Pyrococcus horikoshii OT3: one gene and its partner. The protein of the gene in region 2 binds, or shares a complex with, the protein of the main gene of each other region. Links are inferred from orthologs where the notes say so. Each region holds a gene or a part of one and is shown on either strand. Other genes may lie near its edges.

The links.
Region 1: the proteins of dph2 (region 2) and PH_RS08965 are in contact, whole or in part, in a crystal structure (PDB 6Q2D), measured with the Methanobrevibacter smithii proteins. The link is inferred for Pyrococcus horikoshii OT3 from one-to-one orthologs. Residues at the interface, in WP_011954460.1 of Methanobrevibacter smithii: Met1, Met3, Tyr4, Pro28, Glu29, Gly30, Leu31, Met33, Phe58, His80, Thr124, Gln126, Ser179, Gly180, Asn181, Phe182, His183, Leu185, Tyr201, Asn202, Phe211, Ile215, Arg291, Asp295, Asp296, Gln298, Met299; in WP_011954157.1 of Methanobrevibacter smithii: Pro482, Asn483, Lys484, His485, Tyr553, Asp555, Glu556, Glu559, Leu560, Leu591, His592, Glu593, Asp594, Ala595, Val596, His597, Arg598, Gly599, Pro600.

Annotation. Positions count from the first base shown.
Region 1 is NC_000961.1:1,647,583-1,659,630, forward strand. The notes cover bases 3,810-6,769. They hold PH_RS08965 (elongation factor EF-2), read right to left. Parts: upstream 6,409-6,769; coding sequence 4,210-6,408; downstream 3,810-4,209. Other genes in these bases: PH_RS08960 (DUF63 family protein), read right to left, coding at 3,810-4,152; pcc1 (KEOPS complex subunit Pcc1), read right to left, coding at 6,491-6,739; PH_RS08975 (ribosomal biogenesis protein), read right to left, coding at 6,702-6,769. Also shown: PH_RS08945 (preprotein translocase subunit Sec61beta), read right to left, coding at 1-162; PH_RS08955 (bifunctional fructose-bisphosphatase/inositol-phosphate phosphatase), read right to left, coding at 2,582-3,346; more of PH_RS08960, read right to left, coding at 3,349-3,809; more of PH_RS08975, read right to left, coding at 6,770-7,376; PH_RS08980 (DNA-directed RNA polymerase subunit P), read right to left, coding at 7,419-7,568; PH_RS08985 (50S ribosomal protein L37ae), read right to left, coding at 7,576-7,827; PH_RS08990 (SDR family oxidoreductase), read left to right, coding at 8,012-8,803; PH_RS08995 (M24 family metallopeptidase), read left to right, coding at 8,874-9,950; PH_RS09000 (DUF373 family protein), read right to left, coding at 9,947-11,053; PH_RS09005 (MTH1187 family thiamine-binding protein), read right to left, coding at 11,050-11,361; PH_RS09010 (deoxyribonuclease IV), read left to right, coding at 11,461-12,048. UniProt on the Methanocaldococcus jannaschii protein: Catalyzes the GTP-dependent ribosomal translocation step during translation elongation.
Region 2 is NC_000961.1:997,121-1,009,073, forward strand. The notes cover bases 5,871-8,735. They hold dph2 (diphthamide biosynthesis enzyme Dph2), read right to left. Parts: upstream 7,885-8,735; coding sequence 6,856-7,884; downstream 5,871-6,855. Other genes in these bases: asnB (asparagine synthase (glutamine-hydrolyzing)), read right to left, coding at 5,871-5,936; PH_RS05155 (30S ribosomal protein S8e), read right to left, coding at 6,058-6,441; PH_RS05160 (hypothetical protein), read right to left, coding at 6,465-6,893; PH_RS05170 (TRAM domain-containing protein), read right to left, coding at 7,916-8,173; PH_RS05175 (MoaD/ThiS family protein), read right to left, coding at 8,269-8,472. Also shown: infB (intein-containing translation initiation factor aIF-2), read right to left, coding at 1-835; PH_RS05130 (MFS transporter), read right to left, coding at 872-2,083; PH_RS05135 (DUF4097 family beta strand repeat-containing protein), read right to left, coding at 2,095-2,721; PH_RS05140 (hypothetical protein), read right to left, coding at 2,733-4,019; PH_RS05145 (ArsR/SmtB family transcription factor), read right to left, coding at 4,012-4,422; more of asnB, read right to left, coding at 4,494-5,870; more of PH_RS05180, read left to right, coding at 8,736-9,429; PH_RS05185 (hypothetical protein), read left to right, coding at 9,426-9,881; PH_RS05190 (CoA-binding protein), read left to right, coding at 9,891-10,325; PH_RS05195 (DEAD/DEAH box helicase), read right to left, coding at 10,368-11,953. UniProt on the Methanocaldococcus jannaschii protein: Catalyzes the first step of diphthamide biosynthesis, i.e. the transfer of the 3-amino-3-carboxypropyl group from S-adenosyl-L-methionine (SAM) to the C2 position of the imidazole ring of the target histidine residue in translation elongation factor 2 (EF-2).

The DNA of each region.
Region 1 (12,048 bases), 650 kb from region 2 along the record:
TATCCTAGGCCCAACGACATGGAGGAGAATTTCGAATATGATCAATATCAATACTAGGGCTATCGCTCCCTTTGGAGTTATTTTTATTGCCCTAGTATCCTCGTCGAAGAATCTCATTAACCCAGCACCTGTTGGCGGCAACGTTGTCTTTTCCTTGGCCATGCATCTCTCACCTAATCCCTATTTTACAGACCTAATATAAAAACCTTGAGGCCATTATTAGTAGCATAGTGTTTAATAACCTTTGAACCGATATATATTCAGCCCCCGGAAACCGCGGGGGAGGAGCTGAGGCTAAAGCCGAGCTATGACTCCCCTTCGCTCCCCGGGGGCACATTTTATTCCTCTTCAATATATGGGGAGGTAATAACCCTTCTAATCTCTCTGGCTATCTTCTCACCTATTCCCTCAACTTTCATAAGCTCTGGAACGCTGGCCGTAAATACCTTCTCAACGCTTCCAAAATGTCTGAGTAACCTCCTAGCTAATGTAGTGGAGACGTTGGGTAAACTCTCCACGATCATCCGCTGTCTCTCGGCTAACGTTAAAGCCTTTTTCTCTCCCCTGATCCTAACTTCCCTCTTCCTCTCTTCCTGTTCCCTTTTGGCCATGAAGAAAATATAGTGAGCAGTCTAATCTGAACTAGAAGAGAATATTACGGGAACCCCAAAATCGAGAACTATCGATGCTATGGCCCCCCTTATGGCGTTTGGATGAACATTCCTAATTCCGTAGAGCTGACCTTCGATTATAATTACAGGCCTAGGATACGCCTCCTTAAGTCTTTTAACTTGATCGAATAGTCTACCATCAATTATCGACTGAATGAAGTCATTCGCAGACTTCCTTTCTATGGCAACATCCTCACTAACTATATAATCCCCAACATCCAGGGTTCTAACCTCAATTTTGATTCCAAGGGTTTTAAGCTTCTTAACAACCTCACTTCTAAGCTCCCTACTATCTATAACGACTTTAATCCCTCCAGTTTCTTTTTTCTCCTCCTTTATTTCTTCATTAACTTCCCTCTTAACATACGATTCCAAGGATAATTGCCTCTCCTTCCTAACCATTTGGCTTACCATCCTTATGGTCTCTCTCATTATTTTCTCCTTCTGTCTTGAGCTCCAGTAGTAGGCTTCATCCCTCGTACCCTGGGCCATGAGTATCACAACCCTCCCCGGTTTCTGCCTTCCAGTTCTTCCCCTCCTCTGAACGCTCCTTATTGCTGAAGGAACCGGTTCATAGAATATGACGAGATCAACCTCTGGAACATCCAAACCTTCTTCACCAACACTAGTTGCGACCAAAACATTGAATTCACTCCTTGCAAAAGCATCTAATATTAATTTTTGCTCTTTCTGACTCATCCCCCTATCATTTTCCCTACTTGCTTGACCCACAAATCTTCTAGCTTTTATACCATCCTTCATAAGTTCTTCAACAACCTTTTTAGCGGTCTCCCTATAGTTAGTGAATACTATTATCTTGGAGTTCTCCTTCCTCTTCAGCTGCTCCCTTATAAGCCCCTTCAAAACCTCCATCTTGGGATGATCGATGCCCAGTTCCTTTGCCTGAATCAATAAGGCTAAGGCCTTTTTCATTCTTTTATCCAAGAATAACTCCTTGCTTGCTCTAGTAGAACCAGCCTTAGCTTCTTCATACAGCCTCTTTAGATAAACCCTCAAAGCGGATAACCCCTGAGTTTCGAGTAACTCTATTGCATGATGCAACTTCAGGGCCATTGCATGAAACAGCAAAAGTTTCCTTAGATCGTGATTCCCCTTGGCCATTTCTTCATTTATTATTTGACCCGCCCTTAGTATTTCCTTCTTTGGAATATCCGCTGATGTGGAATCCAACAAACCGGCCTCAGCTAAAGGTTTAAGTGAGTCCCTTAGCATATCTCTTAGTAACTTTCTAACTTCCTTATATAGCTCGGGAAGCTCAACCTTAACCCATTCAAACTTTATCCCCTGAACGTAAGGCTTTACATCTGGGGAGTTCTCCGATCTGTATTCTATATGCTCTATTCCGAGGTTCCTCAATACCTCCATTATCTTTTCAGGAGTACTCCCAGGAGAAGCCGTTAAGCCTATAACATGTGGATTTTTTGCCTGTTTTAAGTACTCCTTAGCTATATAAACGTAAGCATAGTTGCCGACTGCTCTATGGGCCTCGTCAAAGATTATAAGGGTTACATCCTCTAAACTTATTCTTCCTACAAGTAAATCATTTTCAATGGTTTGGGGAGTAGCTATCACGACTTTTGCCCTGGCCCAAGCTCTAACCCTCTCATTGGGACTTATCTCACCGGTTAACGCAACGATCTTCTCAGGGGGTAGGGTAAAAAACTTTCTAAAGGTTTCAGCATGCTGAAGGACGAGGGGCTTCGTAGGCGCGAGCATTAAGACTTTCCCACCATATTTATCTAACCGATAATCTGCTATCATCATAGCTATTATAGTCTTCCCTAACCCAGTCGGTAGAACTATCAAGCAATTCCTTTCCTTGCATTTTGCGTATATTAGCTCCTGATAAAGCCTTGGCTGTAGTAGATCCTTTCTAATGTACATCAAATTCACTTCTCAATTGACCTTAAAATGGTTTCCAGGAGCTCCTCATTATTAGCGGCTATTATGTTAACTTTTTCAGTTGCACTAAACGTTATCTCAACATCCTTACCATCGAGATCCTTAACTATGGCCCCTGCTTCCCTAGCTATCACGACCCCTGCTGCTATATCCGTAGGTCTCAAGTAATTCCTTATATCGACGACAGCATCCAAGGCTCCCCTTGCCAAGTAAGCTAATTCCAATGCTATAGCCCCTAACGTTCTTGTCCTCTTCACCTTATCAATGATTTTTGTGCCCTTTCCCTTTGTATAGAAGCTTATAGATGGTTTCTCCGCTAGTTCCCTTACCTTGATCTTCTCACCATTCAAGTAGGATCCTTTTCCAGGGATACCCTCATAGAGCCTCTCCACGATTGGCTCGTATATGAATGCATATATTGGATCCTTTTCGTGAAATATTGCAACGCTAACCGCAAAGAATGGTATCCCATTTATGAAATTATAGGAGCCATCTAAAGGATCGACAACAACCGTGTAATCACTTCCCTGGTCTATTCTCCCTATCTCCTCGCTGACGACATTAACTCCTAAATCCTTGAACTTACTTATTATTATGTTCTCGGCAACCTTATCAACGACCTTGGTCTCATCTCCGCTGGGGCTTATGGAGATCGTCTCAGAGGCCTTTGGATTTCCAAATAGGGGCATTATATTATGGTCAAAATCCCTTATAATGTCGATTGCAATCTTCCTCCAAGTTTTCACGCTCATACCTAAACCCCCATAAGCATTCTTAACAGGTTTCTAGTTCCTGGGGCAAAACCCAGGATGAAAATCACCATCTTAATGAAGTCTAAAAGCTCCTCCTCTTCACCCTCCTCTTCAAGCTTCACCATTATCCACAGGGCCGTATATAAAACAACGAACTTAAGGACGTACATAACAGCTGCTGTTCCCGTAAGTCCTATGAGGAATCTAGGAACAACGTGTTGCTCCCAATACCCCATGAAATCAACGCCGACAAATGTTGTGGTTGCATCGTAAAAGTGAACGTAGAAAAGATAGGAGTTATCACGAACTATTGAAAGCTTCTTTGTTAGGAGATAGATCACAACCTCAGCTATGGTAACGAAGGGAATAAAGTACTTGAGTACCTGAAAGTTAAACGTAACTTTCTGGAGATTAACTAAAAGGGCGGCCACATCAATTAATACCAATCCCCAACCAAATAATGAAAACACTCTCCTCCAATCTTTAAAAAATTTATAGGGTATTAAGAGTGCCGGAGTTGCTATTAAAGACACTAGGAAATATATGCCAGGAGATACGGTAATGTAAGTTCTAGGAAAAACACTAGCATCAGTTAGAGCCCTTGTAAATGCTCCAAAGATCATGTAAGGAACTAACGCTCTAAAAAAAGCATTATCTATTTTTATTTTGAGTTTCTTTAATCCCTTGTAAACTAATATGGTTGCTATTCCCAGGATTATAGCATAGGTTAAAGTATTTACAGGATTATAGCCAGTATTATATTTTATTGGATTTACGAAGTACTTTTCAAAGAAGTCCCTCAGCATCTAAGCCCCAAGCTAAAGAAATGCGATCCCCTATAAAAAAGTTATTGTAGAGAAAGGTCAGAAGAGAGGACATACATCTTTCTCAGTTGGTGGATTTGGATCAAGACCCTTCCTCTGTCTTATCTGTCTTATGATTTGCTGAGCAAGCTCATTTGGAACTCTCTTAAATCCGGCATGTTCGGTGCTCCATAATGCTCTACCACTAGTTGCACTTCTTATTGAACCTGCAAATCCAAACATCTCAGCTACTGGAGCTTCTGCAATTATCGTCATTACCTCACCCTCCTGCTTCATGTCAACGAGCTGACCTCTCCTCTGGGTTATCTCCCTGCTAACGGCACCCATGTACTCGTAGGGTATGTTAATGATAACCTTCTGGTATGGCTCGTAGAGAACCGGATTGGACTTCATCATTGCACAGTGAATTGCAGTTCTAATTGCCGGATAGATCTGAGCTGGACCTCTGTGAACGTTATCCTCGTGAACCTGTGCATCTAGTAACCTGACTATAACCTTCATTACCGGTTCCCTAGCGAGGGGGCCTTCATCCATAGCCTGGTGGAATCCATCGATGAGGAGATCCATAACCTCATTAAGGTACTGGACACCCTTCGTGTTGTCGATGAACATGTTTCCATTGTAGATATCCACGATACCTCTAGCGATCTCGTAGTCCATTCCAAGCTCAGCTAGCTTCTTAGCGACTTCTTTCGGATTCTTAACCCTTCCCTCTGGTATTATTCCTTCCTTGATTGCATTGTATATCTCATCGGGCATTGGCTCTACGACTATGTAGAACCTGTTGTGCCTGTTGGGTGATTTTCCTTCAACCATTGGACTTGATTTAGTTATGCTCTCCCTGTAAACTACTATAGGCTCTGAAACCTCTATGTCAATGCCCCAATCCTTCTTGAGCTTGTAGAGCTTAACTTCAAGGTGAAGCTCACCCATACCACTGAGTAAGTGCTGACCAGTTTCCTCATCTATCTTAACGTGGAGGGTTGGATCTTCTTTAGCTAGCTGCCTCAATGCCTCAATAAGCCTTGGTAGATCCTTTACGTTCTTAGCTTCTATAGCTACGGTAACTACGGGTTCGCTAACATAGTGAAGGGCTTCAAATGGTTCGATCTGTTCCTCTGCAACCGTTTCTCCGGCCATTGCATCCCTAAGTCCAGTAACTGCAACAATGTTTCCAGCTGGAACTGCTTCCATATTTATCCTCTCTGGACCCATGTAAATACCTACCTGCTGTATTCTAGCCTTCCTCTTAGTGTTGATTAGGTAAACCTCCTGGCCGCTCTTTACCGTTCCACTCCAGACCCTTCCCGTTGCAACTTCACCCGCATGCTTGTCAATGATTATCTTGGTAACCACCATGACCATCTTACCCTTAGGATCACAGTTAAGCATGGCCTGCCCTATGTCACTGCTTATGTCTCCCTCCCACAGGTGTGGGATCCTGTACTTCTGGGCTTCAATTGGGCTTGGTAGGTGCCTAACGACCATGTCAAGTACTACAACGTGGAGTGGTGCTTTCTGCCTGAGAGTTCTGTTGTCTCCTTTGAGAGTCAAGTCAATGATCTCGTTGAACTTAACTCCAGTTCTTTTCATGAAGGGAACGCTGAGGGCCCAGTTATAGTAAGCTGAACCGAATGCAACGCTACCGTCTTCAACCTTAACCATCCACTTCTTCTTGTACTCTTCCGGAGCGTACCTCTGAATTAACCTGTTGACGTCCATTATTATCTTGGAGAATCTTTCCATCATCTGCTGGGGAGTTAGCTTCAGCTCTCTAATAAGCCTGTCAACCTTATTTATGAAGAGGACTGGCTTAACGTATTCCCTTAATGCCTGTCTTACTACTGTTTCGGTCTGTGGCATGACTCCTTCCACTGCATCAACGACGATTATGACACCATCAATTGCCCTCATGGCCCTTGTAACGTCTCCACCAAAGTCAACGTGTCCTGGGGTATCGATGAGGTTAATTAGGTAATCCTTTCCTTCGTAGTTGTGAACCATTGAAACGTTTGCCGCGTTAATGGTTATTCCTCTGGCTTGTTCCTGTTCGTCGAAGTCTAGGACAAGTTGCTTTCCTGCTAGCTCTTCACTTATCATTCCAGCTCCTGCAAGCAAGTTGTCACTTAACGTTGTTTTACCGTGGTCAATGTGAGCGGCAATTCCGATATTTCTAATCCTTTCAGGTTGAAGCATGAGTTCCTTAATCTTTGCAATCATCTCCTCTCTCCTACCCATTTCCACCACCCTGATAAGCTTGCTCGGGTTTACTTAAAAAGTAGGGTTATAAAGCTTTTCCTGGGATTAGAAGTTCAGAAGTTTAGATGTCAATAGCATCCATTGCAACCTTAATCCATCTAAGGTAGGAATTAACAGTTCCCCGCATGGCAGAAGAATCAGTTGCTATGATTTCTAAAATTATCTTATTTTTATCCCTCTCGAAGCTAATCCTACTCCTTCTATAGGGGACGCTAACGTGCTCATAGAAAACGGCCTCATGAATGATCCTTGCTATATCCTCGGAGGGAAACTCAATCACTATTCTTCCCTTCACCCCTTTTGCCTTCAAACTCTCGCCTCCTTGGAGGAACCTTTATTCCAAAGGCTTCCTTATAGTCCCATCTTCTTCCATCCTCCATGATCCAAATCTTTACATTGATCAAGGGGCCCACAGGCCTATCCTTAGTAATATCAAGCCTGTAGAAATTGATTACAATCCCCCTAGGGTGCCTTTCAATAACAGCGAGAACATCTGTGTTATATCTATCCGCAATTGAGAGTAAGCTCTTATCTCCCCTCGGGACAAATTTACCCGTTGTAAGCTCAGAAAATACCTGAGCGAAAGCTAAATGATCGAGACCAACTCTCTTCGCCGTTGTAATAACTAAGGGCATATCCTCCCTTATTGGATTTAGTCCCTTAAACCCCATCTCCCTCTGAAGCTTAACACCATGAAGGTAGAGATAACCAAGATAACCCCAGTCCTCTGGATGAACCTTAATGAACGTCATCTTTAAGGGGTTCCCCTTCCACACGTTTATTATCAATAACCTCTCATATCCCCTGTCATAAGCTTCCATAAGGAGCTCCTGGATAGTCTTTTTCCCTCTAGTAAGATAGAGAGAATTAGGAATCACTCTCTCCAGATCATGACCAAAACTCCTTGTCCTTCTAGTAGGCCTATGGGAAGTCGTTATTAGCATCATAGTTAATCCCTTTAATGTTAGAAGAAGAAGTTAAAAACTTAGCTAAATTGCCTTAACCCTTCTCGGTATCTTTGGCCTAGGCTTGTAGAGGATTTTACTACCACAGTATGGACAGCGAAGATCTCTAGTCGTTGATAAATCAAGCTTAACTTCCCTTCCACACTTCGCACATCTATAAACGGCTTCCGGCATCTCTACATCACTCCATAATTCTTCTAGCAACCTTACCGGCCGGAGTGACTGGGAGATAAGCACCACCCGCAAATATTGCCCCACACTTCGTACATTGCCAGATCCCAGTACTGATCCTTTTTACAGCCCTTCTACCGCAAACTGGACAAACATGCTTTTGTCTCATTTTTGCCTCCACTGCTGCAACTCTTCTCCTGATCTTAAGACCGTATCTTGCTCCAAATCTTCCCGCGGAACCTACCTTCTTTGTTCCACTCATGATCATCACCCCTTGATCGTGAACCGATGGGTTTAAGTTGAACTAGGTTTATAAATATTTATGCTCACTTCAAAGGTCAAAGGATAATGATAGCTTTAGACTTTTCAACGCTTTACTTATTCATGAGGTGAACCCCTACCAAAATTTATTAGCTCACAATGAAGCATTTTATTGGGGATTGGAAATGCTAAGGATAGATCTTTCAGGTAAGTTAGCATTTACGACGGCATCGAGCAAGGGAATAGGATTCGGGGTTGCGAGGGTTCTAGCTAGGGCCGGTGCCGATGTCATAATACTCTCAAGAAATGAAGAGAACCTAAAGAGGGCTAAAGAAAAGATAAAGAGCGAGAGCAACGTTGAGGTTCACTATATAGTTGCAGACCTAACAAAAATGGAAGACCTAGAGAGAACGATTAAAGAACTGAAAGACATTGGAGATCCAGATATATTCTTCTTCTCCACAGGCGGGCCAAAGCCAGGATACTTTATGGAGATGAGCATGGAAGACTGGGAAGGGGCCGTTAAGCTTCTCCTTTACCCGGCCGTATACCTCACCAAAGCCTTAGTTCCAGGCATGGAAAGGAAGGGGTTTGGGAGAATAGTGTACTCGACAAGCGTTGCCATAAAAGAGCCGATACCCAACATAGCCCTAAGTAACGTTGTAAGGATAGCGATGGCCGGATTAGTTAGGACACTGGCAAAAGAGCTAGGACCAAAGGGAATAACCGTCAACGGAATAATGCCAGGGATAATAAGGACAGACAGAGTCATTCAACTTGCCCAGGATAGGGCTAAAAGGGAAGGAAAAAGCGTTGAAGAGGCCCTAAAAGAGTACGCAAAGCCTATACCATTGGGAAGACTAGGAGAGCCAGAGGAGATAGGATATCTAGTGGCCTTCCTTGCAAGTGAGTTAGGAAGTTACATAAATGGAGCCATGATCCCCGTAGATGGAGGTAGACTTAATTCGGTATTCTAAATACTTTGCTTCTAAATCTTTCCATAAATTTTTATAGAATAGAACTAATATGGTTATGAGAGGGAACAAAATGAGGGGAGATAAAAAGATATTCAAGAAGAGAGTTGAACGTTTCCAGGAACTACTCAAGGAGAACAACATAGATGGAGCTGTTATAAGGACCCTATCGAGCTTTATCTACTTTACTGGAACTAAGTGGTTAAGGCCAAGCTTGTTAATTCCAGCAGAAGGAGAACCGAGGGTTCTTGTAGTTAAAGGGGAGGCTGAGCTGTTTAAGGAAAGAAGCTGGATAGAAGACGTTGTCGAATACCAGAAAGCCGAAGAGCTAATGCTCACTGTAGTTAAGTGGATAAGAGAGAATGAAATGAAAAGGGTGGGCCTCGAGTTTGGAATAGAAAGAGATGCTTACTTAATATTTTACAAGATATTCTTGAGGCTTAATCCAACGGTTGAAGTTGTGGATATCCTAGACCTTACAATGAAGCTTAGGATGATAAAAGATGAATGGGAACTTGATAATATAAGAAAAGCTGGAAAGATAGCCTTAAAAGGCATGAGAGTGGCCGAAGAGGAAATAAAACCTGGGAGAACAGAACTCGAAATAGCGGCCGAAGTAACCAGGGAATTAATGCTTAATGGTAGTGAAGATCCAAAGGTCTATGTCTCAGTAACACCTAGGGCCCACGCTGAACCTTTTAGGGATTTGAAGGTTCCCGAAAATGGAGTTGTTACGGTGGTTATAGGAACTGACTGGAATCACTACTATGCAAATATGGCGAGAACGTTCATAATTGGCGATCCTGGAGAGAGAGTTAAGAAGGCAATAGAAGTTAAAAAAGAAGCAATAAAGCTAGCTTTAGAGGAGACAAAAGTTGGAGTTCCAATATCAACAGTCGAAAAGAAGATAGAGCAGTTTTTTAAGGAAAGAGGGTTCGGGGATTATCATTTGAGTGGATACACTCATGGAGTTGGATTGCTAATAGAAGAACCCCCTATAGCCACCATTGTCGTCCCACAGAGGGCTGCTAAGATACAGGAAAATATGGTACTTAGTATAATCCATCCACCACTAATGCTTCCAGAAGGGGCAATAAAGTATGAAAACACTTACATAGTAAAGAAAGATGGGCTAGAAAGGGTTACCTAGCCACGAACCTTTTCTCTTAATTTTATGCTTATGATGATGCTTATTAGAATGTCTATAACGACCAGTGAAATACCTCCCACTAATTCTCCAGAAGTTTTTTTCACCAAAGGATTAGAATATAGGGTAATTAGATCTATAACCTTCCAGAAAGCTGGAAGCATCAAGAAGCTTGCTATGTAGTACCATAAGTGGGGATTACGCCTCAGATACTCCTGAATTATTTTCCCAGCGATCATTATTCCGAGCCCAAGGATAAAATATTTGTTTACGGCGTTTAAGTATATCAAGAGGGCTATTAACTCGCTTGTTGGGATTCCCCCAATCATCTTCTCAGCTATACTTTCAAGGGTTAAGTAGACGTTTATCGCACCACCGAGCATAACTATAAACCCAGTAACCACTCCTATGAACGTTATTAGTCCCCTACTTACAATTCTAACTAGAGATGTTATTGGCTTGATTCTAAAGCCTTTAGCAAAGAAATACCCTCCAACTATTAGCATTATTAACCCGGTAACAGTGGAAGACACTATCTGAGCACTGGGAGGATACTTTATCGACACTATTTTTGCAATTCCATATAAAAGGACTATTAAACCCGGAATCCCAAGAACGACTTTAGAAACCTCAGGATCACTTAGGAGCTCTTTAAGGTACCTAACTATTATGTACCAAGTGGTCTCAATCCCAGGGCTCTGTTTTACAACTACCCTCCTCGTGCTAAGTATTGGAACTTTAGAGGTTATTATTGGAAAGATCTGCTCGTCTTCGGCCCCATCTGTTACGGGAATAACACCATCTGCCGGAAATTCTTTTAGGACTTTGTCAAGTTGCCTACTAAGCTCAAGGTCACTTTCAACTCCAACGTTGTGACTACCTGTTATCAACGCTACCTCAACATCCTCAAACTTTCCACTTTCCTTAAGTTCGTCATAGAGTTTTATAGCGGCAAATAGGGAATTAGCATCGCTATCCTCAGGATCCGCTAAGCTAAGCTTTACCGCAGCATCCAGACATTTATCCCTCCCAATGACCGGACCACTAACTCCCGCTTTAACCCCAAAATCATCATCTCTATCTATTGCCAACACTAAGACTTTCATTCTCTCACGCTCTCCACCTTCTCCATAACCGATTTTACCTTATCCTCCATTGTCCTAGCTTTATCTCTTCTCTCATCGATTCTAATAGTTGTTAGAACTCTCTTACTGCCTAACTTGAACATCAGCTCATGGGCATCCCTAATAATACTTAATCCCTCCTCAATAGAATTCACCTCAAGTATCGTGCCCATTGGAGTCAGCTGATATTTCACCCCTCTATCTCTGACTAATTTTATTATTTCAGCAACGTACTTACTTATGCTAACTTCCCCCATGGGAACTATCGAGAATTCGATTATGACGCTCATCTCTGACACCGAAAACTCTATTTTTCTTGGCTATTTAAAAATTGCTTTAGAGGATTAACGTTAAATTTTAGAGCAACCTAACTATTCGAGGGAAGTTGAATGTTTAAAATAGACAGGCTAAGATTTGGAACTGCTGGAATTCCAATTTCAACGCCAAAGCCATCAACTATAGCTGGAATAGAAAGAGTGAGAGAGTTAGGGCTGGATGCCATGGAATTAGAATTCGTAAGGGGTATTAATATAAAGCCCGAGCTTGCAAAGAAGATAAAGTATGTAGCCGAGAAGAACGACATAGTGCTTACTGCCCATGCCCCCTACTACATCAACCTTAACGCAAAGGAAAAGGAAAAAGTAGAAGCTAGTAAAAGGAGAATAATCCAGTCTGCAGAAAGACTTTACGAAGCTGGAGGATGGAGCGTCGTTTTTCACGCTGGCTATTACCTAAAGCAACCAAAGGAAAGTGTTTATCAGAAGATACTTTCGGCCCTTAAGGAGATACAGAAAGAGCTCATGGACAAGGGTATCAAAGTATGGCTAAGGCCTGAGCTCACAGGTAAGCCAACTCAATTCGGCGATCTTAAAGAGCTTGTAAAGCTTAGTCAAGAGCTTGAGTTAGTTTTACCGGCGATAGACTTTGCCCATGCCCACGCTAGGAATAAAGGGAAATGCAACACGGAAGAAGAGTGG
Region 2 (11,953 bases):
GGTTCCTTCTTCCAGATATTGCAAGACTTGTAGGATAGATCTTTGAGACTATCCCTAACCGGAGAAGGATGAGGGAGAGCTCCTCCAGTACCTCGTGAGGTGCTCCCCTTACCTCAACCCTCAATTCTTCGCCATTTACATAACCATTAATATCAAAGAATCCCCTTAGAAAGTTAGCAACGTATCTGACTGGGGCCATGAAAAGTACCCTTAGGACTTCCCTGGGATACTCAAATAGTACTTTAAATAACTCAAGCAAAGCTTTTACTTCATGAGTCAGTCCTTCAGGATTAACACTGTTTTCTCTACCAAATATAGTTCCCGCAAAGTAGAAAAAGGTTTCCCATTCCTCATCTGAGCTCGGTAGCTTTATGTGGACTTTCCCCTTAAGTTTTTCGTGCACGTATTGCAAAAACTTTTCCTTATCATCCTTCCCAGGAAGGATCTTGGGTACCGCAACGTAATCTCCAGGTTTAAGCTGATCGGCCCTAACCCATCCCCTCGTCGTTAAAAATGGATGCTCCGGAGTAACTGCAACGGAATGCCAATCTTTTAGTTTAACCCTAAGCATTTTACCCTTATACCTAACTTTCCAAACGTAAGGTCCTTCGAGGAGCCTTACCCTACCATCAACCCCTGCAACTGGCATCCTAATTCCGAGTTTTCTTACCTCCTTCTCCTCATCCTTAAAGACGGTCTCCTTTGTCATGTTAAATAGCTCTTCGAGCGTTATTGGACCATAATCTGGAAGTATTACCCTCTCCTCTGGCAATAAACACTTACCATGGTCGACATGACCGAGAACCGCTATAATAGGCTGTCTAATTCTCTTCACATAACTCACCTCAACCTAAAACTCATCCCTCTAGTTTTAAATGTTTAGAGAGACGAGTAGTTTAGAGTACCTAACCCAATAGTACAATGTTATTAGGATTCCAATTAAGGTTAAACTTAAAGTCACCCTCAGGTAGCCCAGCTTATCAACAGCTGGCCCTATGAGGGCCATTCCCACTGGCGTTGCACTCATGACGAGGGTTTCAAGGGTTGAGAAGATCCTGGCCCTGTACTCCTCAGGAACCTCCCTCTGTAACTTAGTTAGTATGGGTATGTTAACGAGAACATTAAACACTCCTATTATGAACACTATGGTGAGTATTGCGAAGTAATTCTCTGGATAGTATAGCCTTGGTGTAAATGGTATCATTAGTAGGAAGAATTCTTGAATTGCTAAGGCCTTAAATATATGCTTAGTTGCCGACTCCCTTAAAATTCCAGCTATTATAAGGTTTCCTACGAGCATTCCAAGTGTTAAGGATGTCTGTACTGTACCAAATTGGAAAGCTGAGAGCTTTACAACTACCCTTACCATGTAAGGGAACACTACTGCAAAGAGGGGGTTTAAGAGGGCGTTTAAGATTACGGAAAATGATATAATTACCGTTAACATCTGGGAGTTCTTTATTAAGTTAAGGGCTTCCAGGAATTCTTCGACTACTTTTGTAATGGTAAGCTTTCCAGCCTTCCTCCTCCACTCATACCTTATAAGTATTTCAAATAGACCGGAACCAAAGAAGCTTATTGCGTTCACGAGTATTGCTGCTCTTATTCCTCCGAGGCCGTAGATAAGCCCACCAAGGGCCGGACTTATGACATTTATTACCTGGGTTCCCATCTGTAGAATCGAGTTCGCTTGCATTAATTCCTCCTTAGGAACTAGATCCGGAAACATGGCCGAAGTACCCGCAGAAAAGAAGGAGCCCATTGCGGACATTATCACCTGAACTATTAACAACTCCCTTAATTCGAGCATGTTGAGAGCTATAATTAGGAAGAGGAGCACTCCCCTGGCAAGGTCAAAGCCAACCATAAGGTGTTTTCTATTGTACCTGTCCCCTATGACTCCCGCAAGTGGATTGAGGATTATCCTGGGAATTAGCTCGGCCATGACAAAGGCGCTCATCATCGTTCCGCTTCCGGTCTTATCCAAAACATAGAGAGGAACGGCCACGTCCTGAATAGTCCAGCCTGCTGTTGATATCCATCTACCAACTGAAAATAGCCAGAAGTCCCTGCCTAGTGGCATTAGTAATCCTCCTAGGCTTTTTCAACCGTTATGGAGCCATTTACAGTTGCTATCCTGAGCTCGTGAACTCCTTCCATAGGAGGAACTTCGATCTTCCCGGTCACCGTTTTTGCATTTATTTTAACGTCATCCATAATTGTTAGATTAACGCCCCCATTTACGGTACTTATCTTTCCATCCCCTTCAATCTCGTATATCTTAAGGTCGATATTTCCGTTTACTGTCTTTACCTCTGGCTCTTCGGTCAGTTTTACTGACCCTCTTACCGTTCCGTTCACGGTGTGCACCTTTCCTATTTTAGCATCTTTTAGGGTTATACTAGAGTTCGTACTCTTAATCCCTGTAATCCTACAGTTTTCAGCTCTTATTGGCCCGTTAACGCTCGTTATTTCGACTTCAACTTCAGAAGGAACCGTTAGGCTAATATTAACCTTGCCATCCCTTCCCAATATGCCGAGAATCCATCTTCTCTTAAGTTTCTCCTTAATTATCAAGGTATCCTCTTCCCGTTCGATCCTAACGTCAGCATCGCCTTGAATCTCATATTCGAGCTTAACGTAATCGATATTGGATCCTTTAACTCTTATAGAACCGTTAACAGAACTTACTATAACCCTCTTTATTCCATAGAATATCATCCTCAATCACCTCAAATGTACTCCATAAGCTTTTCTACTAGCTCCTTTATTCTTCTATTCAGCCTTGCCCTGTCTATCCCTAAACCCTCTATAATGTCGTCAGCCTGTTCCTCCACGATCTCTCTAGCTTTTTCAAGAACAAGTTTAAAGGCCTCTTCGCTTTCTATTATGTAGTTTTTACTCCCTATTCTTATCTTAACCTTTCCTTCACTGGCCGAAATTACTGTATCTTCAATTCTTATCTTTCCAGAATCCCTACCAACGCTTATCGATATAGTTCCAGAGTCCAAAGAAACGTATCCATCCCCTATTGCTAGCTTCTCTTCGCCGCTTTTATAGAGTATCCTATCTCCTATGGTCTCTATTTTGAAATCTTCAGTGGTTATGGTAAGTCTCTCACCAAGGATAGTCAGCTTAAATCCATTCCTTAGCTCTTGTATTGTTATCATATCCTTCCTAGGTTTCTCTGTGCTTCCTTCCCTAATCTTGAAGGGGCCGATTTTAACTTCTTCACCTTGAGGAGTTTCAACGACTTCGAGGAAGGGTAACTTAACGTACGTGAAGTCCTCTCCTTCGTATACCTTGAGGATTCCAAGATCTATGGAGCTTTTTTCCTTAGTGTAGGTAGTTGGAGCACTTAAAAGGGAGTTTGCAGTGTCCACGAAAGTTAAGTTGGGGGAAGCCTTTTCTGAAGCTATGTTTATGCTCGTCCATATAGCAACTGGGGCTATGAGCTTCCTCTTGATTACTCCCAAGGGCGTATCTGCTTCAACTATCACTTCCCCTTCAATAGCCCATCCTATCCTCTTTCTCCCAAGTTTAATTGGATAGGCTTTCCCTTCTCCAGACAGCTTCACCTTTCCATATGAAAAGCCGTTAAACTTATAGGCTTTCTTTTCGACTCTTGGGTAGACTTCCCCTTTACTTAATGGAAAATCAAATTTGGCCACCAATATACCGGCTATTCCAAGGACTACTGAGTATGCAAAGGCCGTCTTCGCATCTATTGGGAAATCCTTAGGTAGATCTAACCACTTCCCAAAGAACAGAAAGATCGCTATTAAGAATGCCGCCTTAGCAAGTGAAAGTATTATTCCGCTTATGGTTATTCCAATCCATCTTCCAACTCCCAGGATTTCTGTTATTATAATTAGGGTTATTATCGCCCAAACCATTTCTTCGTTATATGCCTCGAGCCTAAGCCATCCCTTAAATAGCCACAATATTATTAACAAAGCAGTTATTGCCTTTAGTGCATCCCTAATCTTAAACCTTATTCCCTCCTCAACGCTAAACATTATCTTCACCTTCCTCTAGGGCCGATATTATCCTAAGAATCCTCAAAAACAAAAGGCCATCTTCAGTTATCTCGTATTTTTCTCTTTTCCTAATCATTCTAGTTTTTAGGAGAAGCTTGAGATGATGGGAAACCGTGGGGCTTTCAACTTTCAATGAATCTTTTATCTCCTTAAATCCCATGGGCCTCTCAGAGAGCATCTTCATTATCTTTATCCTATCGGGATTCGCAAGAGCTTTCAACACCTTAGCAGCCTTTTCTTCGTCCAATTCAGGTAGTACTTCAAGTTTCTTCTTTAATCTAATTTTTATCGAGAGCATTACCTCGTCTACAGGATCTATATTCTCCTCAAGCACCTCAAGTCTCTTCTTGAGCTCCTCAAGTTGCTTCTTTAGATCTTCCAATCCAATCACCAGGTACAGATTTTTGTAGTACACTTTTTTGTACTTAGTTAATAAATAAAATATATAAAAGTTTATCGGTTATGTATTCCCCTAAAAACTTCCGAGAATAGGAGAGAAGCAAGCTCTTTAAGCCTAATACCACGAGATTTTGCAATTTTCTCTAGAATCTTTTGAGCATTACTTCCATATTGAGCTGCTTTCTTTTCCCTCTCAGCAATCCACTCGGGAAGCCCCAGACTTTTGGCTATCTCCCTTAATATTATTTTTCTCTTCCCATCTTTAATTTTATGTTGCAGGGGTGTGTTAAGAGCTAGTACTGCAAATGGTAAATCAAGATACGGATACCTAACCTCAACTCCGTTAATCATGGAAACCTTATCGTCCCTTGCTAAGTTCCTTTCCCCTAGATTTGCTACGTCGCTAATCATGAGATTCGGATTCTCAAGATACTTTGCATAACCCCCGAAGAGCTCATCGGCCCCCTGTCCACTCAATAAAATCTTAACTCCATCTTCTCTTGCAAGTTTTGTAGAGAAGTAAAGGGGAATCGCTATTGAAAGGTTCATTGGATTTGGCTCCTCGATTGCAAACATAATCCTCTTTAGCTCTTTCTCAACTTCCTCCTTGGAAAATATATACTCCTTAAGCTTTAATCCTAGTTCTTGGGAAACTTTTCTAGCCCATTCAACGTCTTTACTGTCCTCGGTACCAGAAACGTATAAAGTTACGTTAGAATACCTCGAAGCTATAAATGCTATCAACGTACTGTCAAGACCTCCAGAGAATAATATTCCTATTTTTTTGCTACTTCTTATTTTAACTGAGTCAATTAAAAGGTTCCTCAAGCCATCAAAGTACTCGCTCCCAAAGCTCTTTATCGCAGTCACATCGTACAACCTTACCCTATTTATTCCAAATTTAGAAATTTCAACGGCCTCTCCCGGCATTACGGGCGTAGCTTCTTCCCCTAAACCCCAGAGAACTTTTTTCTCAGATCCGAAGTGACCCTGTGATGAGTAGTAGAGGGGTCTTATCCCTAGGGGATCCCTGAAGAGGTAGAACTTTCCATTGTAATGAAAAGCAACTGCATAATCCCCCCTAAGCATCCACATTAACTTTTTAATTGCGTTCCAAGGGGATAAGTTCCTATCAAAGAGTAAATACTCAAGTAGCCTGAGTATTACCTCACTATCAACATCACTCTCGAATGATATTCCTCTCTCAACTAAATAAGCTCGAAGCTTTTCGTGATTATATATTTCCCCATTGTGAACGAGAGCTATCTCGTTATAGAACGGTTGGGTATACTCCTTAGATCCGGTCATTGCGAGTCTGCACTGAATTAAAACCTTATCTCCTCCCTTAACCTCCTCAAGAGCAGAAAAATCACTTGACTTAATTACCTCCCTCTCACTCCAAACGCCAAAGGAGTCTGGGCCCCTATGCTTACCAAGCTCGATTATCCTAATTATCTCATCCGTGTAAAGCTTAAAGCCACCGGCAATTAGGCACATCGCCCTTATCTACCTAATGGAATGTAAAAACCTTCCCAATTTCTAAATGAATTAGTATGCAATCTGAAAGCAAACGGGATGAGAAAGTGGGCAATTCTGAAAGGATGTAAAAGAAAAGTATTCACTCTTCTAGTAGGATCGCATTGACAACTCCATCTTGTCCTGGCCTTGAGGTAACCTTTGCCTTACCTATCTCAGTCTCTATTATTGCCCCCTTGGTTATGATATTTCTCCTGGCAAACTGCCTGTTTGCTGGGTTTTCAAGAACCCTAATTATCCTTACCTTTCTACCCTTTCCACTCTTATCAAAGACATTCGCATAGGCCGCAGCAGTTAGCCTTACTTTTCTATTTCCTCCATAGGTTCTAATTATCTTCCTCTTATCCTGCTCAGCAACCCTTGTATTTGAAGGCTCCCTACCGAGTTCCCTCTTTCTCTTCTTCCTCGCGAGGACAATCCTCCCACCTGAAGGCTTCTTAAGTGATCTTCCCTGCCAGATCGCCATTTAACCCACCTCGCTATTGGGCATTAAAGTGGTTCCCTTATAAGCTTTAGGGTTAGTTTGGACATCGCATAGTGCAACAGCTCATCCCAATCCAGATTTAGCTTTAACCCCTCAATTCCAATTATGGTTCCTATGGTGGTAAATATAAAGTATAAGGTAAAGAAGCCGAGTATGAAGCCAAATTCTGTAGTTGCGGTTATTATAAATGTGTCTTTTAAGTTTATTCCTTTAACAGCTACCGCAAAGGCCGTGAAGATTATAGCCAGTAAAACGTTAACGAATAATGTTAGTGTCATTGATACAGCTGAAACTAGGAGGAGATAAAGCTTACTCGGTTTTTTATAAGTGAATACCTCGAAGCATACCTTTAGGAGTTCATAATATATAAGGAGTCCAAGCAACATAACAAGGAAGTCAGCGGGTGCTATGAATTGAGATTCCAAAGGGTTCATCACTCTCCCTCGGCCCCCCTAATATTTCATCGAACTCGTATTCCTCCCTTAACCCCAGGAGTATCTCAACCTCCTTCGGTGTTAGCACGGGTTTTCTCCATGCTCCATAATCATCCAAAGGTACTCTGGGGCAAGCTACGACTACGTATGCTTCGAATGGAAATCCCTCCAATTTATGATAATTTACATCGTTCATCACTATAAGTCTTGCTTCCCTACCGTGTTTCTTTAGGAGCTTAACGATCCTCTTAGCTTCCGCTAGTCTCAGTTGACCTTTTTTAATGCTTACTATGACACCAAATTTCTTAGCATCCATGGCCTTTGCTATTTGGGCCCATCTCTTCCTTATGAACCTCTCAGGATCTATCCAGGAAAAGGCTTTTGTATATGGATCTATTGCTAGAACCTTTTTTCTTGTTGCCACGGCTAATCCCAGTGGATGAAAAATCCCCGATCCTATAAAGAGTATCCCCTCTCCCCTAACTTTAGCTACAGAATAGTTACAACCAAGAACTTGACCTGGCCAGGAAATTCTAGAATCCCCTCTTCCAATGCTAACTTCAAACCCTTCACTCTCTAAAAATTCCTTAGCCTCCTTAAGCTGATGAATATGCTGGGCTGTCGTCGTTACAATTATCTTCCTACCAAGCTTCTTTATTTCCCCTATATTTTCCTTTAAAGCCTCAACGACACTAACTCTTGCGAAAGCTGGAACGAAGATCGTGGGAACTTCAAGGGGAAGCTTCATGTAAGAGTGACCCAGATGAATGAGGGCGTCACACCCAACTAACTTAGCCTCTCTATCAGCGGGATCGCAGGCTCCATAGTTTATTTCTCCATGTAAAAAAACCTCGATGTTGTTTTCCTCTAAGAACCCTGCAAGTTCTTCAGCTTCCCTTCTAAGGCCTTCTGGAGATTGTATTAGAACTCTTTTAGCCCCTATCCTTTTTAACTCCTTTAAGATTTCACTTTTTGGTATCTCATGAAGCATGAAGAAAAGAAAGAAGCAAGAATTAAAAATTTCACTCAATAACTTCCGCGAATGCAAACCTCCTTTTCACAGAGTTTATCACGATCTCGACTTCATCTCCAACTTTCGTATGGGGTACGAATATTACAAACCCCTTTATCCTTGCTATTCCATCTCCTCCTTTCCCCATACTTTCAATCTTTACCTTATACCTTTCTCCAACCTTAACTGGAGCTTCCATCTTTCTTCCTCTATCTCCAGTAAATCTCCTCTTTCCACCTTTTCCACTATACATCTCCAACACATCCATTCAACTTTGGACAAGACACTCAGAAGAGTGCCTTGTCCAGCTCTATTAATTGGGTAGAATTTATAAATATTTTTATGGCCGAAAAGTTAGATAAATTAGCCTCCAGAAACTACCGGAATTACCTCCACTAGATCTCCATCCCTGACCTCCTTTTCTTCTAACGCTACTTTTCCATTTACTTTTGCTATCGCACTCTCAGTATTAAAGCCGACCTCCCTCAGAATATCCTTTACCTTCATTCCTTCTCTCCATTTGATCTCTTTCTCTATTCCCCTTCCAATCACTTTCACCCTTATCATCTCAACCCCCTCATTTTTAAGGAGGTGAGGATAAAAATATTCTCTGGTTGATCCTCTATGTTGAAAAAGCTTCCCAAACCTATATTGGAACCCTCTAAGGAAGGTTTCGATTCAAAGAACGTCTATAATCCTAGCGTAATTTACGTGAGGGAAAAATTCATCATGCTGTATAGGGCCGAGGGAGAGGATAACGTAACTGGAAGGATTGGACTGGCCCTAAGTGAAGATGGAATCAACTTTGTCAAGCATCCGGAGCCCGTTATGGAGCCGGAGTATCAATGGGAGAAAAAAGGGATAGAGGATCCAAGGGTAGTGAAATTGGGGAAAAGATACGTGATGACATATACTGGGTACGATGGTAGGATTGCGAGGCTCTGCATTGCAGTTTCAAAAAATCTCTTATCCTGGGAGAAAGGGGAGCCTCTATTTCCAAACTTTCCTGGCAATAGGCTAAGGCCAAGGGGTTGGACTAAAAGCGGGGCAATTTTACCTCAGAAAATAAACGGGGAGTATATCATGTACTTTGGAGATTCTAACATTTGGATAGCCTATTCATCCGACGGTATTCATTGGGAATACTATAACTCTCCAGTAATGAAGCCCAGGAAGGGAAAATTTGATAGCTTATTAGTGGAGCCCGGACCGCCTCCGATTTTAACTGAGGATTCAATAGTTTTATTTTATAATTCCGCTAATGAAAACCTAGTGTATAGGGTAGGTGTGGCCCTCTTCGATAGAGATGAACCCTGGAAAGTCAAGATTAGGAGTAGAAGACCAATACTGGAGCCAGAATATCCATGGGAGCTGGAGGGGCACGTAGATAATGTCGTCTTCCTTGAAGGCTTTGTCGATCTCGGTAATAGGTTATTATTCTATTATGGCGGGGCCGATAAGTACGTTGGATTGGCAACTTGGGAAGGAGACCTCACTTCCCTTCTAAAATTCGTAGTGGGATGAAGATGCTCTTCCGGGGAAGGTATTTAGTAAAGCTCCTCGAAATTGAGGAACCTTGTTCAGAGCTTGTCAAGGGAAGTTATGTTGTTATCGGAGACAGCGAGTACGAAGTCGACCTAAAAATAGAGCCCTTCCTAGAATTTAGGCGAGAAGCTTGCTTAGTGAAATGTGAAGGAAAGGTAATACTTTCCGAGGACTGTAAGTATATCGGAGAGGTTTACTGGGTCAGAAATGCTAAGGGTCTGTGGAGATTAATCCAGGGAAAGAGGAGCGAGGAAGGGTTCCATCTAATCCTTGCTTTCATAGTCATGATTATCTTATATTCATTGCTGGGCTTCGTTAGGGCTAAATCATTCTGGACGGTTACGGGAGTGCTCTTGGTGATCTTCATTATTTTAATGGATATAGGTAAGGCCCTTCAATACTTTTTAATAGGGTACGTTAAAGCTTCCTAGGGTGAGATTATGGAAGAGACGAGGCCTATTGATGGGTTAACAGACGAAGACATCAGGGAAATCCTTACAAGGTACAAGAAGATAGCTCTCGTTGGGGCTTCACCAAAGCCTGAAAGGGATGCAAACATTGTTATGAAGTACTTGCTCGAGCATGGGTACGATGTCTATCCCGTTAATCCCAAGTATGAGGAAGTTCTCGGGAGAAAGTGTTATCCAAGCGTTCTTGACATACCCGATAAGATTGAGGTTGTTGATCTCTTTGTAAAGCCCAAGTTAACAATGGAATACGTGGAACAAGCGATAAAAAAGGGAGCAAAGGTAGTTTGGTTTCAGTACAACACATATAACCGAGAAGCATCTAAGAAGGCCGATGAAGCTGGGTTAATAATTGTAGCTAATAGGTGCATGATGAGAGAGCATGAAAGATTGCTTGGAGAGAAATAACTTTAAAGTACTTACAGAAGACTCTAATATGCCCCTCCCCTCTCACACCCCCGTGATCGGTGATCGGGGGGCGGTCGGGGAGGGGACACCCTTTATTATTGCCATTATCTTCTTATGAAGCTCTTTTATTAACTCCCTCCTATCCTCCATCAGTACAACATCACTAGCCCCTATTACTTCCAAGTTAAAGGCGAAGGGACTTGGATACGGATGCTCTCTAACGGTAACTTTGATCTTTCCCTCCTTTATCCATTTAAGGAAAAGCTCAGCATTCTCTATATCCATTTTATCCTCCATAATCTCCCTATAAACTTCCTTTAGCAATGGAAAGTTGGGATGATTCTTCTTAAGGAAGTTCAAAAGTGTCTGTGCATTCATCTGTTGTCTGCTGAGGCTTTTTTCTCTTCCCATGTACCTCCTTAAAATTAAAAGTCCTCTATTAGCTACATGCCTAAACCTTCTCTTAAGTAGCTCGGTGTTGTCGAGGGCCCTCTTAAGGATCTCTCTTAAATTCTCAACGTAAAATAGCTCAAGTATCTCCCCTTCCTTTAGCTCTTTGTCAACTGGAACCTTTAGCATGAAACCATTATCCGTTATTGCAATCCCCACGTTGCATTTCTTCTTTTTACTTATCATGTATGCAAAAGCCCTACTCAGGGCATCGTTGGCCCTTCTCCCTATTAGGGTATGGAAGAAGTACTTAGTAACGTTTCCTTCCCTAACTATTTCAACGAGAACCGTTTCATCATCTGGTATTATAGAATACTTTGCCTGCTCCCTAAAATATGAGATTATAGCTTTAGCAGTTACATTATCTATTCCGTACTTTTTCATAAGCAAGGATTCAGCCCTTTTACTGGTTAAAAGCTTCTTGACTTCTCCCCTGAATCTCTGGATGTCAATGGCTAAATCGAAACTTAAGGGTAACATCTCGGAAAACCATGAGGGTATTGTGGGCTTAGCTCCTTCCCTGGGAATTACATAGATCTTGTTTCCCCTGCTCTTAACGAATTCATAAGTCCTACCAGCTAAAACGAAGATATCTCCGGGCATTAACCTTTCAGCAAATTCTTCCTCAACGGTTCCGATGTACTTTTTATCAAGGGTAAAGACGTCTATCTTGGCCTCGTCTGGTATAGTTCCAGTATTCATATAATATATCGCCCTTGTCATCTTTCCTCTTCTTCCAAACTTTCCATTCTCAAGCCATATCTTAGCGTAAACCCTTTTCTCCTCTAAACCTGAATACTCGCCGGCCAGATACTTAAGAACGTTCATGAAATCACTAAAGGGAAGTTCATGATAGGGATAGGCCCTTCTCACGACCCTATAAGCTTCCTCGATCTCCCATACTTTTTCAAGGGCCATTCCCAGGATATGCTGAACTAAAACGTCGAGAGGGTTCTTAGGTATTTTTATCCTATCCAGCTTCCTATTCCTGGCGTTGTGAGCTAAAACTGTTACCTCAACTAGATCATCTCTATCTAAGGCTAGAATTATTCCCCTACTAACTTCATGAAGTCTGTGCCCAGCCCTTCCTATTCTTTGAAGGGCCCTGTTTACACTCTTTGGGGAACCGACGAGGACTACCAAGTCTATTGTACCGATGTCTATACCCAACTCCAAGC